DNA from 3 places in the Neobacillus phoenicis genome. Region 3 is predicted to be linked to each of the others. Evidence: riboswitches for the same ligand, from Rfam matches in the RefSeq annotation. Region 3 holds a riboswitch; each other region holds the start of a gene.
The links. A riboswitch is a leader RNA that binds a small molecule or an ion and turns the genes downstream of it on or off. The one in region 3 is predicted to bind S-adenosylmethionine.
Positions count from the first base shown of each region.

Region 1: linked by a shared signal. The riboswitch ahead of AA0X95_RS07840 (O-acetylhomoserine aminocarboxypropyltransferase/cysteine synthase family protein) and the one ahead of AA0X95_RS06050 (methionine ABC transporter ATP-binding protein) in region 3 are both predicted to bind S-adenosylmethionine.
Region 2: linked by a shared signal. The riboswitch ahead of AA0X95_RS25275 (sugar ABC transporter substrate-binding protein) and the one ahead of AA0X95_RS06050 (methionine ABC transporter ATP-binding protein) in region 3 are both predicted to bind S-adenosylmethionine.

Region 1 is NZ_CP154847.1:1,532,004-1,536,231, reverse strand. It holds gene AA0X95_RS07845 (methionine ABC transporter ATP-binding protein) at 1-247, opposite strand, end outside; SAM riboswitch class I at 410-517, opposite strand; gene AA0X95_RS07840 (O-acetylhomoserine aminocarboxypropyltransferase/cysteine synthase family protein) at 654-1,970, opposite strand; SAM riboswitch class I at 2,031-2,133, opposite strand; gene AA0X95_RS07835 (hypothetical protein) at 2,210-2,563, opposite strand; gene AA0X95_RS07830 (L-lactate permease) at 2,748-4,228, opposite strand, start outside.
Region 2 is NZ_CP154847.1:4,946,572-4,950,799, reverse strand. It holds gene AA0X95_RS25280 (MFS transporter) at 263-1,477, opposite strand; SAM riboswitch class I at 1,709-1,817, shown strand; gene AA0X95_RS25275 (sugar ABC transporter substrate-binding protein) at 1,947-3,056, shown strand; partial or broken gene AA0X95_RS25270 (ATP-binding cassette domain-containing protein) at 3,129-3,638, shown strand; gene AA0X95_RS25265 (ATP-binding cassette domain-containing protein) at 3,780-4,228, shown strand, end outside.
Region 3 is NZ_CP154847.1:1,138,937-1,143,164, forward strand. It holds gene AA0X95_RS06040 (ABC transporter permease) at 1-229, shown strand, start outside; gene AA0X95_RS06045 (ABC transporter permease) at 230-1,375, shown strand; SAM riboswitch class I at 1,561-1,666, shown strand; gene AA0X95_RS06050 (methionine ABC transporter ATP-binding protein) at 1,805-2,818, shown strand; gene AA0X95_RS06055 (methionine ABC transporter permease) at 2,808-3,482, shown strand; gene AA0X95_RS06060 (MetQ/NlpA family ABC transporter substrate-binding protein) at 3,501-4,228, shown strand, end outside.

The sequences.
Region 1 (4,228 bases), 390 kb from region 3:
CTTGACGTGCTTTACGAAGCTCACTGCCCTTAATCTTTGAAATGACACGACCAGCTACTGTGACTGATCCATCGGTTGGTAGCTCCAACCCATTAAGCATTCGAATTAACGTACTTTTTCCGGCACCACTATATCCTATGACCCCGAAAATTTCCCCCTCTTGAATTTCTAAATTCACGTCATCGACCGCTTTTAGCTGGCCTTGTTTGGAAGGAAAAATCTTACGGACGTTTTTTATTGAAATCATTTGAATCACCCGCTTCTATCCTATTTACCTAAAATTCAGAAAGAATCTACTATATCCTGTCATTTACCTATAGAATTTGACTGTTTCCTTGAAAAGATTCTATTTTAGAAAAATAAAAAGCCTTTCTGCACGGGCAGAAAGGCATTAGTAAAATAGACCTTTCTCCCATCTCCCAAAGCAAACGCTTTGTGTGAATTGGCACCATTTCAATGTAACATTGACGGTTGCCGGGCTTCATCGGGCACATCCCTCCACCTCTCTTGATAAGAGCTTACAGCATTCTATATTCAATTAAGACGTTAGTCAATTTCAGTAGTTATTTTAGTACGAAAGCTATCGTATCACGGATAAAAAAGGGTGTCAATAAAAAAATCTATTAATTCTTACTTATCACATTAGGTAAATTTTAGGCATTTGCTTTGATAGATGCCAGTCCCGTTGCTGTCTCAATCGCAGATTCGAGATCATCAATTAAGTCTTCGACATTTTCAATCCCAATAGAAAGACGGATTAAGTCCTCCGACACACCTGCCGCCTTCAAACCCTCTGCATCTAATTGCTGATGAGTGGTACTGGCTGGGTGAATGATTAGACTTTTTGAATCGCCAACATTGGCAACGTGCGCCCATAAGGATAGTGAATCAATGAGCTTTGCTCCTGCTTCCTTCCCACCCTTAATTCCAAACACAACCATGGAGCCTGCGCCCTTAGATAAATATTTTTTCGCTAATTCATGGTCTGGATGTGATGGATGCCCTGGATAGGATACCCATTCTACTGCTGGGTGGTTTAATAAGTAGTCTACGATTGTGTTCGTATTGGCTACATGCTCTTTCATCCGAACATGCAAGGTTTCAAGGCCTAGTGTAAATTGGAATGAATTTTGTGGGCTCAGTGCCGGACCGAGGTCTCGCAATAATTGTACACGTGCCTTTACAATATACGCTACAGCGCCTAATGCTTCTGCATAGACAAGATCATGGTAGCTTGCATCTGGAGTTGTAAAGCCAGGGAATCGAGAAGAATTCCAGTCAAACTTCCCACCATCGACAATAACGCCGCCCGTTGTTGTCCCATTACCTAAAAGCCACTTTGTTGCAGAGTGAATAACAATGTCTGCCCCGTACTCTATCGGTCTGCATAAGTATGGAGTTGCAAAGGTGTTGTCGATAATTAATGGGACGCCTGCCTCGTGTGCAATATCTGCCACTTTTTCAATGTCCAGCACACGTAAGCTTGGGTTTCCAATTGTCTCTGCGAAAACTGCCTTTGTTTTTGGAGTTATTGCAGCTCTGAAATTCTCCGGATTTTCAGCATCAACAAATTTGACGTTAATTCCGTATTTCGGAAGGGTCACTGCGAATAAATTATACGTTCCACCATAGAGGTTGGAAGCAGCAACAATCTCATCTCCTGCCTCAGCCACATTAAGAATAGCGAGGGTAATTGCTGCCATACCGCTTGCAACGGCCAGTGCTCCCACACCGCCTTCTAACAAGGCTACTCTTTCTTCAAATACGGTTGTAGTAGGATTATGAATACGGGTGTATATGTACCCTGGTTCTGCTAAACTAAATAGGTTTGCTGCATGTTCAGTACTTTTAAATTGGTAGGCATTGTTTTGATAGATAGGAACTGCACGAGCACCTGTTACTGGATCTGGAGCCAAACCTCCATGAACACTTAATGTTTCAAATCGATACTTCTTTTGATTTTCTCCCATTATCCTAGCTCCTCCCTTAAATAAACAAAAACCCCCGCTTCATAAGAAGAGGGGGCTCTCTTCTTATCTTTCAGAGCTTTTTATGCTCTGCTGGATTTAGCACCGTGTATAAACCGGTTGCCGGGCTTCAAAGGGCCAGTCCCTCCGCCACTCTTGATAAGAATGTTTATGTGATTGTTTTAATTGATAGAATATTTAAATAATACATTACAGGATGTCCCTTTTGAAGTCAATGATTTTTATATAATTTTTGCAAGATCTTCCTGTGCTTTTGTGAGAAAAAAAAGGGACTCAAGTAATAATGCGATTCGTAACGAAGTATCTACTTTTATCTCCCGTTTTTGTTCTAGCAACCGTAATCTAGTTGTTCCTTCAATTAATTGTTTCATTGCGGCTTCATTGCCACTAATCTCGTAGATGCTTTGTTGCGCCGATGGATTTTGGAGAATAAAAACAGCACCGTTTTTTATCACTAATTGCACTACTTGATGCTCGCAACGGAGATTTACCTGTACCTCTGCTTGATGAATTAAAGGATAGACATGTTCCTGCTGTTGCATTTTTACGAGGAATTTTTGGATAGCTTCGATCATTAATACCACTCCGGTCTAAACGTGTATACCTTAACTATTCCGCAAACTAGACAGGAAACCCTTTTATAATTACTCGACAATATGTGGACTGATAGGCAAAATTTCCTGAGAAATATGTCGGATTTATGCGCCACTAAAAAAAAGACCACCCGAAAATAAAGGTGGTCTTAATCTACTGAATTTTTTAGGGTACCATCCAATTCAACAGACTACTATTTTGCAGGAATGTCAAAATTCCGATTAGGACAACCAACACAATACTATGCTTAAATGTGAAGCGGAACAAGTCTGCTTCTTTTCCAGCAAGACCCACTGCTGCACACGCTACAGCAATAGATTGTGGGGAAATCATTTTTCCTGTTACCCCCCCTGAAGAGTTTGCAGCAATTGCTAAAATCGGGTCCATACCAAGGGACTGCGCAGTAATCTTTTGCATGTTCCCAAACAATAAGTTTGATGAAGTATCAGAACCAGTGATAAACACCCCCAACCAACCGAGGATTGGAGAGAAAAAGGAAAATAGTACATCCGTTTTTGCTAGAGCCATTCCCAGGGTCGTACTCATCCCTGATGCGTTTGTAACGTAAGCAAATCCGACCACTGAACCGATTGTAATGATAGGGTATTTTAATTCATTAAGCGTTTCCCCGAAGGTTGCTACCCATTCCTTCCATGAAATTTTAATGATAAACTTCGATACTGCAGCTGCAAGTAGAACCGATGTACCAGCTGCGCCTAAGATTTCAAGTTTATAGATGGCAGGAACTGGAGCTCCGGCAGAGTTAATAACTTTATTATTTAATAAGGGTACTTCAGGTAACAATGTTAACGCGTGACCTAAAGAGTTAACCGCTTTCAGAATAACGTTTGATCCTTCATAATGTCCTGACAATGCAAGCTTGATTGTTGGAATTCCCCAAATTGTAATAAAAGATGTTAATACAAGAAATGGTGACCATGCTTTAAAGATTTGGCCTCCTGTATATTTTACCTGCTGATATTTAGGTGCTTTTGCGGTAAGGGCAGCAGCCATTTCTTGTTCGTCTGAAAATCGGAAAATAGTTTTCGGTTTCCAAAACTTCAAGAAGATCGCTAAAGCAAATAATGAAACCAGTGCTGATAAAATATCCGGAAGTTCTGGGCCAAGGAAATTAGAGCTTAAGAATTGAGTCACTGCGAAAGAAATACCCGTAATTAAAATCGCAGGCATGATTTCCAATGCTTTCTTAAACCCAGCCATGATTACAACTAAATAAAACGGTATAAATAATGATAAAAATGGTAATTGACGGCCAACCATTTTGGAAATTTCTATTGCTGAAACTCCTGTAGGTCCTTCAACCGCAATGATGGGAGTACCGATTGCACCAAATGCAACAGGCGCAGTATTGGCAATTAAACAAAGTCCAGCAGCGTAAAGTGGATTAAATCCAAGACCAACAAGTAGCGCTGCAGAAATAGCAACCGGAGCGCCAAAACCCGCTGCCCCCTCAAGGAAGGCTCCGAATGAGAACGCTACCAAAAGTGCTTGAAGACGTCTGTCCTCTGTGAGTGAAACAACAGAATTACGTATTATATCGAATTGACCTGTCTTTACGGTTAATTTGTAAAGGAAAACAGACGTAATAATGATCCAGCCTATTGGTAATATCCCATAAACAGCAC
Region 2 (4,228 bases), 1.6 Mb from region 3:
TTAGAGTCTGTTTTTTTTATGCAAATGCTGTGTTAAAGGTTACTGTTGTTTTTATAGACAATGTTGATTGGAGCGGAAATCAACATCCAAGATTAACACAGCCTATGCAAAAAAAAACAAAACAAAAACCCCACTCATGAATGAGTAGGGCACACAAATGAAACAGTAATTCAAATGGTAGAGTTATTGTATCATATATTTTGGAAATAACCTAATTTATTTCTACAAAGGTTTTGGTAACTTTTGTATATTGAATAAGTTATTAAGCTGTATGTTTTACAAGTTTCGGATGTCGGAGCAATGATACGAGCAAAATCAGTCCACTCATAATTAATAAGACACTGGTGCTAATGAAAACGGCGGAAAAGCCGAAATAGCCAGAAAGAAAGCCCCCCAACATGGGCCCAATGATGTTACCGAGAAATCTTAGACTATTGTTATAGCCCAGGACCTCGCCTTGCATGGTAATCGGAGCTTCCTGGCGGATATAAGCAATCCTGACAGGAATGATTCCGCCGATGGTCACACCTAAGGCAATACGGATGATGACAAGCTGCCAAAGACTTGTCACGATCGCTCCTGGTAAATAAACTAACCCTGCTAAAAATAGAAGGATGACTAATATTTTGATATAACCATATTTATCTGCAATCTTTCCCCAGTTCCGTGACATGAGTAAGTTGCCTATTCCTGCTGCGGAAAAAGCAATCCCTGAATAAAAAGCAACATTGTTTGGCCCATGTAAATCACTTACAAATAACGACAGGATTGGTTGAATGCTGAAATGGGCGATTTGTACAAGGGATGAAATAAGTAATACGGTTAATAAAACAGGATTTCGTAGGATGTGTTTGATAACCTCTTTACTGGAATAGTGTGATTTGGTGCCCTTTGTTGGTTCTATCAGAAATTCCTTCGTTGCGATAACAAGAATCCCAGAGATGAATATGGAAATAGAAGTCCATTTAAAGGTGGTCGCATAGCCGAGGGTATCGGCTAAAATTCCTCCAAGCATGGGGCCTAACAACGAGCCCGTAATACTTCCTGTTTGTAATGTCCCTAGGACACGACCAGCAATCTCTTTTGGTGTTTGCGTGGAGATGAATGCCTGTGACATAGGGATAAAACCTGAGAAAAAGCCCATTAAAAACCGTAGTAAGAGTAGCTGCCAGACTGAATGAACAAATCCCATTAAAAAGATAGATACAGCCATCCCTAATCCACAAATGATAAGTATCTTTTTCCGACCATAGCGATCTCCAATCTTCCCCCAAACCGGTGAAAAAAGAAAGGCAGAAACAAAGGTGATCCCAAAAGTAATGCCCGACCAATGCTGGACATATTTCTCAGAAAAGTCTCCAAACGTTTCAATATACAGCGAAATAAACGGCATGACCATCGTCATACTACCGGCAACGAAGAAGTTGGCAAACCACATAATTAGTAAATTACGCTTTGCGCTTTCCTGCTTATTCATGGAAGATAACACTTCTTTCTGCAATTTATTTCGGTTTCCTAAATATAATCATACCGAAATTTCATAGGAGAATAAAGCAATAACTGGTTTTAGTTTTAATAACAGTTTTCCCCATTCTGTTCAATGTGATTAAAAAGGAGTTATTACTTTATTAAAAATATTTAAAATACTATTGACAACTTGTTGATGTGAGTTTAAATTTAGTTTATTACTTTAAATCAATAATACGTTCTCTTATCAAGAGTGGCAGAGGGACTGGCCCGATGACGCCCAGCAACCGTTCCAAAAAAGGAATTGGTGCTAAATCCTGCAAAACATCTAATGTTTTGAGAGATAAGAGAGGAGTAGTCCAACATATGTGATGAAACCTCTCTTTTCTGGAGAGGTTTTTTATTTTTTCAAAAAAGAAAACTTCTCCAATGGGAATAGTTTATTTTGGTAAGAAAGACAAAAAGGGGGAGCTTTTATCATGAAAAAAAATATTTTCAAAAGTGCGCTTGTTTCTGCATTAGCTGCAAGCCTGCTACTCACGGGGTGTGCTTCAGGGGGAGAAACGAAGAAAGCAAGCGGAAATAAAAATGTATCACTTGAAGGCGTACCAGAACAATTTAAGGGCGATCAATTGAAAATTAAGGTCATTCGAAAAATTGGCGGTGATGACCACACTGCTCAATTCTTAGCAGGAGCAAAAGAAGAGGGAGAAGCTTTAGGATTGCAAGTGGATGTGTTTACTGCGAACGGTGATACAGCAAAATTCCATGATGCTATAAATCAGGCGTTAGATCAGGATTATGATGGATTCATAATTTCACATGGTGATGATGATGCGACGGTGAACGATGTAAAGAAGATCGTTGAAAAAGGAAAAAGCGTGGTTACATTTGACTCTAATCCAAAGTTGGCTGAAGTGGAGGGAGTAACACTTACATCACAGGATGACGAAGCATTGGCAACTTTAGCACTGGATCAGCTTGTAAAGGATACGAAAGGCAAAGCCAATATTGCATACCTTTGGGTTGACGGTTTTCCGCCAATGGTTAGACGAAACAAAGTGTACCAAGATGTACTTTCAAAAAATCCTGGAATTAAAGAAGTGGAACGTTTCGGTGTAGCTGCTGCAGATACCAGTGTTCAAACACAAAACGCCGTAGCTGCTATGTTAAATAAATATCCAAAAGGAAAGTTGGATGCCATCTTTGCTACTTGGGATGCCTTTGCTATTGGTGCGGCACGAGCTCTAAAAGAGGCGGGCCGTGAAGAAATAAAAATTTATGGTATTGATGTTTCAAATGCGGACCTTCAAGAGATTCAAAGAAAAGGTAGTGCTTGGAAATACACAGCAGCCGTAGATCCTAAACTAATTGGTGCGGTGGATTTGAGATTGCTTGCTAAAAAACTAGCAGGTGAAGAAACACCACAAACCTATGATTTACAGGCTTCTCTAGTTTCACAAGACAATCTTCAAAAGTCTAAGGATCCTGTTAACATGGTTAATCTATCAAAAATTATTTCAGGATGGGGCCAATCAGATGCATTCGAAGAAGATTGGATGAAAACATTAAAAAAATATAATAAATAATTAATGGGTACTATAAGCACTCTCTTTTTCACTTGATTAAGAGAGTGTTTGCTTGATAGGGGGAACAATTTCATGCAGTCAACATTGGAAATGAAAACTATAACGATTGAATTTCCAGGGGTGAAAGCTTTAAATCAGGTTCATTTTTCAACAAAGACGGGAACGATTCAGGCATTGATTGGAGCAAATGGTGCAGGGAAATCAACTCTAATGAAAGTCCTCTCAGGGGCTTATAATCATTATACCGGTGAGATTGTGCTAGACGGGAAATCTTTGAACATTCGATCACCAAAAGATGCCCAGGATGCGGGCATACAGATTGTCTATCAAGAAGTCGATACCGCACTTATTCCTAATTTAACGGTTGCCGAAAATATCATGTTGATGGACACGGTTCATCAAATGGGAAAAAAGCAGTGGATGAACTGGAAGACTCTTCATCAAAAAGCAGCACAAATCCTGGCTGATATGAATATTTCACTTTCTACGAAAAAGCTTGTGAGTGAACTTTCTCTAGCAGAAAAGCAAATGATTCTCATTGCTAGAGCTGTCTCGAATCGGTGTAAGTATCTGATTCTAGATGAACCAACTGCACCCTTAAGCCATACTGAAACGACCGAGCTTTTTCGGATTGCCCGCGAATTAAAGAGACAAAATGTCGGGATTATTTTTATTTCTCACCGCCTGCCAGAGATTTTTGAAATCTGCGATGAAATTACAGTCATGAGAAATGGAGAATTCGTTGTAAAAGAGAATATTTCAGAGACAACACAGAATCAAGTGGTGGAGCACATGCTGGGCCAAAAACTGGAGGAACAGTTTCCGAAAAAAAATACGAGAATTGGAACCACAGTACTTGAAGTGAAGGGACTTTCAGATAGAAGTAAAATAAAAGATTTACATTTACATGTGAAATCCGGAGAAATCGTTGGAGTAGCTGGGCTAGTCGGTGCTGGAAAAACCGAGCTGTGCAAGGCGCTTTTTGGTTCTGAAAAATTAACTGGAGGAGAAGTCCTTCTTAATGGTGTTAAACTAACTTTGAATAGCCCATATGATGCGGTGAAAAATGGCATGGCATTAGTGCCTGAAGAACGCAGGAAGGAAGGAATTCTTGTCCTTGAATCAGTGGAATCCAATTTGACAGCGGCTAATCTGGGCAGTTTTACAAACGT
Region 3 (4,228 bases):
GTTATCCTCCTTCTTTGGCGGGTCCTATTTAAGGATTGTGAATCCTGAGGGTTTCTTCAAATTTATTACGGAGCTTTCTCCCCTTACTTGGATGAACAACGGGCTAATGAAATTAATTTATGCGAATGACCTATCTGCGGCCATCCCTGCAATCACGATCAACATGGCTGGGTCACTCCTCTTTTTAGTAATAGCGGTTATCTCTTTAAAACGACGGGAGGGGCTATAAATGAAAGATATCCTCTGGTTAATTCAAAACACATTAAGTATGACGTTTCGCAAACGAAAAAATGTAATCATGTTCTTGTTAATGCCTTTGGTGGGAATTTTCATTGCCCTTCTTGCCTATGGCGGAAATCAAACACCGACCCTAACGGTGGGCGTCGTGAATCAAGACAAGGGTGAGATCACGGACGATACGATTCAATTTCTCAAGGGGTTAGAGAATGTGAAGGTATCCGAGGTGGAGGCAGCAGAGGGTAAGTCGCAGATTACATCCGGCAAGCTAGACTCTGTGATTACCTTTGAAAAAGGATTCTCAGAAAGCGTGCTGAAGGGTTCGCCTGACCATATTGAGATTAGCTCCATAAAAGGGGCTGCGGTGACAGGATTCGTGAAGTCCTATTTATATCAATATATCAATAATGTAGCAACGATCAGTCGTGCGGCGGACGGAAATCAGCCGAAGTTCGAACAGATGGTGAAGGACTATCAGCAAAGCGGATATAAGCTTGCGACCCATTCGGTGGAAGATGCTTCAAAAAATAAGCTTATGACCAACCAAGCGATTGGGTTCCTGATTATGATCATGATGATGTCGGCAGTTAATCTATCTGAGATTATTTTGTTGGAAAAAGAACAGCGGACGTATTACCGCTTATTATCGACACCGATCAATGCGAGGAAGTATTTATTCGCGAATGTGGTCGTGAATATGATTGTGATGACGATCCAGGTGTTAATCACGTTAACCATTATGAGAACGGTCTTTGATATGGGCGTGAATGTGTCCATTTGGGAAGCCGCGTTTGTTATGATTCTCTTTTCCTTGATTTCTGTCGGCTTGTCATTAGTGATTATTTCTTTCGCCAACAACCGAAGTGCGGCGGGCGCATTGCAAAACTTAGTGATCACTCCAACTGTCATGCTGTCCGGCTGCTTCTGGCCAGTTGAAGTCATGCCGAAATCCTTGCAAAAAATCGCTGAATTCCTGCCGCAGCGCTGGACACTAGACACACTCACTAAATTGCAGGAAGGAAGCACCTTCAGCGGCCTGTACCTACACTACATCATCCTATTCGCCTTTGCAGCTGCCTTCTTCCTGATCGCCGTGTATCGGTTCAGCAGAAACAACACCACACAGAACTTTATCTAAAAGAGCGGGGACAGTCCCCCGGCGCTTTAGCGCAACGGGGGACTGTCCCCCAAATTTTTTTTTGACGCCCTAAATAGTTGATATAATAATAATGGAAACACTTACAATGGTAGAATATTATTTTTTGACGATTGACAATATAGGAATAGATTAGTAATATCAAAAATATTAAAAAAAACTAATAATTCTTATCGAGAGTGACCGAGGGACTTGGCCCTATGACGTCCGGCAACCCCCTAACCGGGAAGGTGCCAATTCCAGCAGAATGAACTTCATTCTGAAAGATAAGCTTGAAATAATCGTTTGTATTTCGATGCTCCTTTCAGATGAAAGGGGCATTTTTTGTATGGAAAAAGACCAACTGGGTCATAGCAAGCTTACTAGACAAACATTATCTTAAAATATCATTTATAAAAAGAGGACATCATTATGATTGAAATTCGTCAGTTAACAAAAGAATATAAAACAAAAAATGGCACGGTCAAGGGAGTGGATGACGTTTCTTTAACGGTTCAACGAGGCGAAATCTATGGCATCGTCGGCTACTCAGGTGCGGGTAAAAGCTCGTTACTCCGTTGCATCAACCTATTGGAGCGGCCCACTTCAGGCAGCATTACTGTCGACGGAACAGACCTTACTTCCTTAAAAGGGGAAAAGCTCCGCTTAGCCCGCCTAAAGATTGGCATGATTTTTCAACACTTTTATCTTATCAGCCAGAAGACAGTGTATGAGAACATTGCTTTTTCACTGAAAGCAGCCAACTATCCGAAGAATGAAATCAGCACCCGTGTCATGGAATTACTAGAAACGGTGGGACTTGCGGATAAGCGCGATGTGTATCCAGCCCAGCTGAGTGGAGGGCAAAAGCAACGGGTAGGAATTGCTCGGGCACTCGCCAATAATCCATCGGTTTTACTTTGTGATGAAGCAACCTCCGCCCTTGATCCGACCACAACCAAGTCGATCTTGAATCTATTAAAAAGGATCAACAGGGAGCTTAACATTACAATTATTTTGATCACACATGAGATGGATGTAGTCAAAGAAATTTGCCACCGGATGGCGATCATGCAAGACGGCAAGGTCATTGAAGAGGGTGCGGTGTATGACATTTTCGCCAACCCTCGAGCAGAATTAACCAAGGAGTTTATTGATAGTGTAGTATCTTTTGATATTCCAGAAGCAATTCTATCTAGCTGTGAAGGACCCATTATCAAGGTGTTGTTTAAAGGAAAAGTTGCCGGAGAGGGGGTCATTTCCGATATGCTGCAGAAATTCAGCGTAAAAGGAAATTTCCTGCATGGTTCGATTGAATACATTCAGGAACTGCCCTTGGGTATTTTCATTATGGAACTGAAGGGTAAGAAGGAAGAAGTTTTATCCGCACTTCAATACATCGAAGACCGGGCAGCGCAAGTGGAGGTGTTACGTAATGGGCTTTGATTTTCAGCATCTGGTGGAGTTAATTCCAGATATCAATACTGCTTTTATGCAAACGATTTATATGATTGTGATTTCCTTAGCGATTAGCATCGTCATTGGCCTTCCAGTGGGAATCCTATTATTTGTCACAGACAAAGGCTTGTTTTTACAAAATCGCTTGATTCAAGTGATCATGGGATTCTTGGTGAACTTGATCCGTTCGATTCCATTTATTATATTGCTGGTGGCGCTAATTCCATTAACCAACTTCATCGTTGGTTCGACGATTGGTCCAACAGCAGCAAGTGTTTCGCTATCGGTGGCGGCGATTCCGTTCTTTGCCCGAATTGTTGAAACGGCATTAAGGGAAATTGACAAGGGGGTCATCGAAGCAGCGATTGCTGCGGGAGCAACGCCAACCATGATTATTAAGGATGTCCTGCTCCTTGAAGCGAGATCAGGAATCATCTCTGGTATTACGTTGACCCTTATTAGTTTAATTGGATTCTCGGCGATGGCCGGTACAGTCGGCGGAGGCGGAATTGGAGATTTAGCGATTCGCTTTGGGTATTACCGCTATGACAATACCATCATGATTGCCACTGTCGTTATATTAATTATTTTAGTTCAGGTTATTCAACTGCTTGGTGATTACATTGCCAAAGTTGTCGATAAAAGAAGATAAAGAAAGAAGGAAAAAGTCATGAAAAAATGGTTTTTAGCAATGGTGTTAGTTTTACTCGTAGGTGCGTTAGCAGCATGCGGCAGCAGTTCAGAAAGCAAAGACAAAGCAGAGGCAAAATCAAAGGACATCAAATTAGGGGCAACTGCTGGTCCGTATAGCGATATGTTGAAGGAAGCAATTGTTCCTGGGTTAGAAAAGAAGGGCTACAAAGTGGAGATTGTGGAATTCAGCGATTATATCCAACCAAACAAAGCGTTAGATAATGGGGATATCCAAGCAAACCTATTCCAGCATTCTATCTATCTAAAGAATTTTGCGAAGGAAAACAATATGAAGTTGTCTACATTGATTTCTGTACCAACTGCACCAATGGGGCTTTACTCAAAGAAATACAAATCACTGGATGAAGTAAAAGACGGAGCAACCGTTACGCTTCCAAATGATCCAACAAATGCGGCTCGTGCCTTAAATACGCTTCGTGATGAAGGCTTAATTAAAATCAACGAAAGTGCCGACCCGTTAAAAGTTTCTGAGAAGGACATTGTTGAAAATAAGAAAAACCTGAAGTTCCAGGCGATTGAAGCAGGACAGCTACCTCGATCTGTGGACAGTGTCGATTTAGCCGCAGTTCCTGGTAACTTCGCATTAGCGGCAAAAATGAACTTACTTGATGCATTAGCACTTGAAAACATGCTTGATTCGTATCGTAATATTGTAGCGGTGAAAACAGAAAACAAAGATTCTCA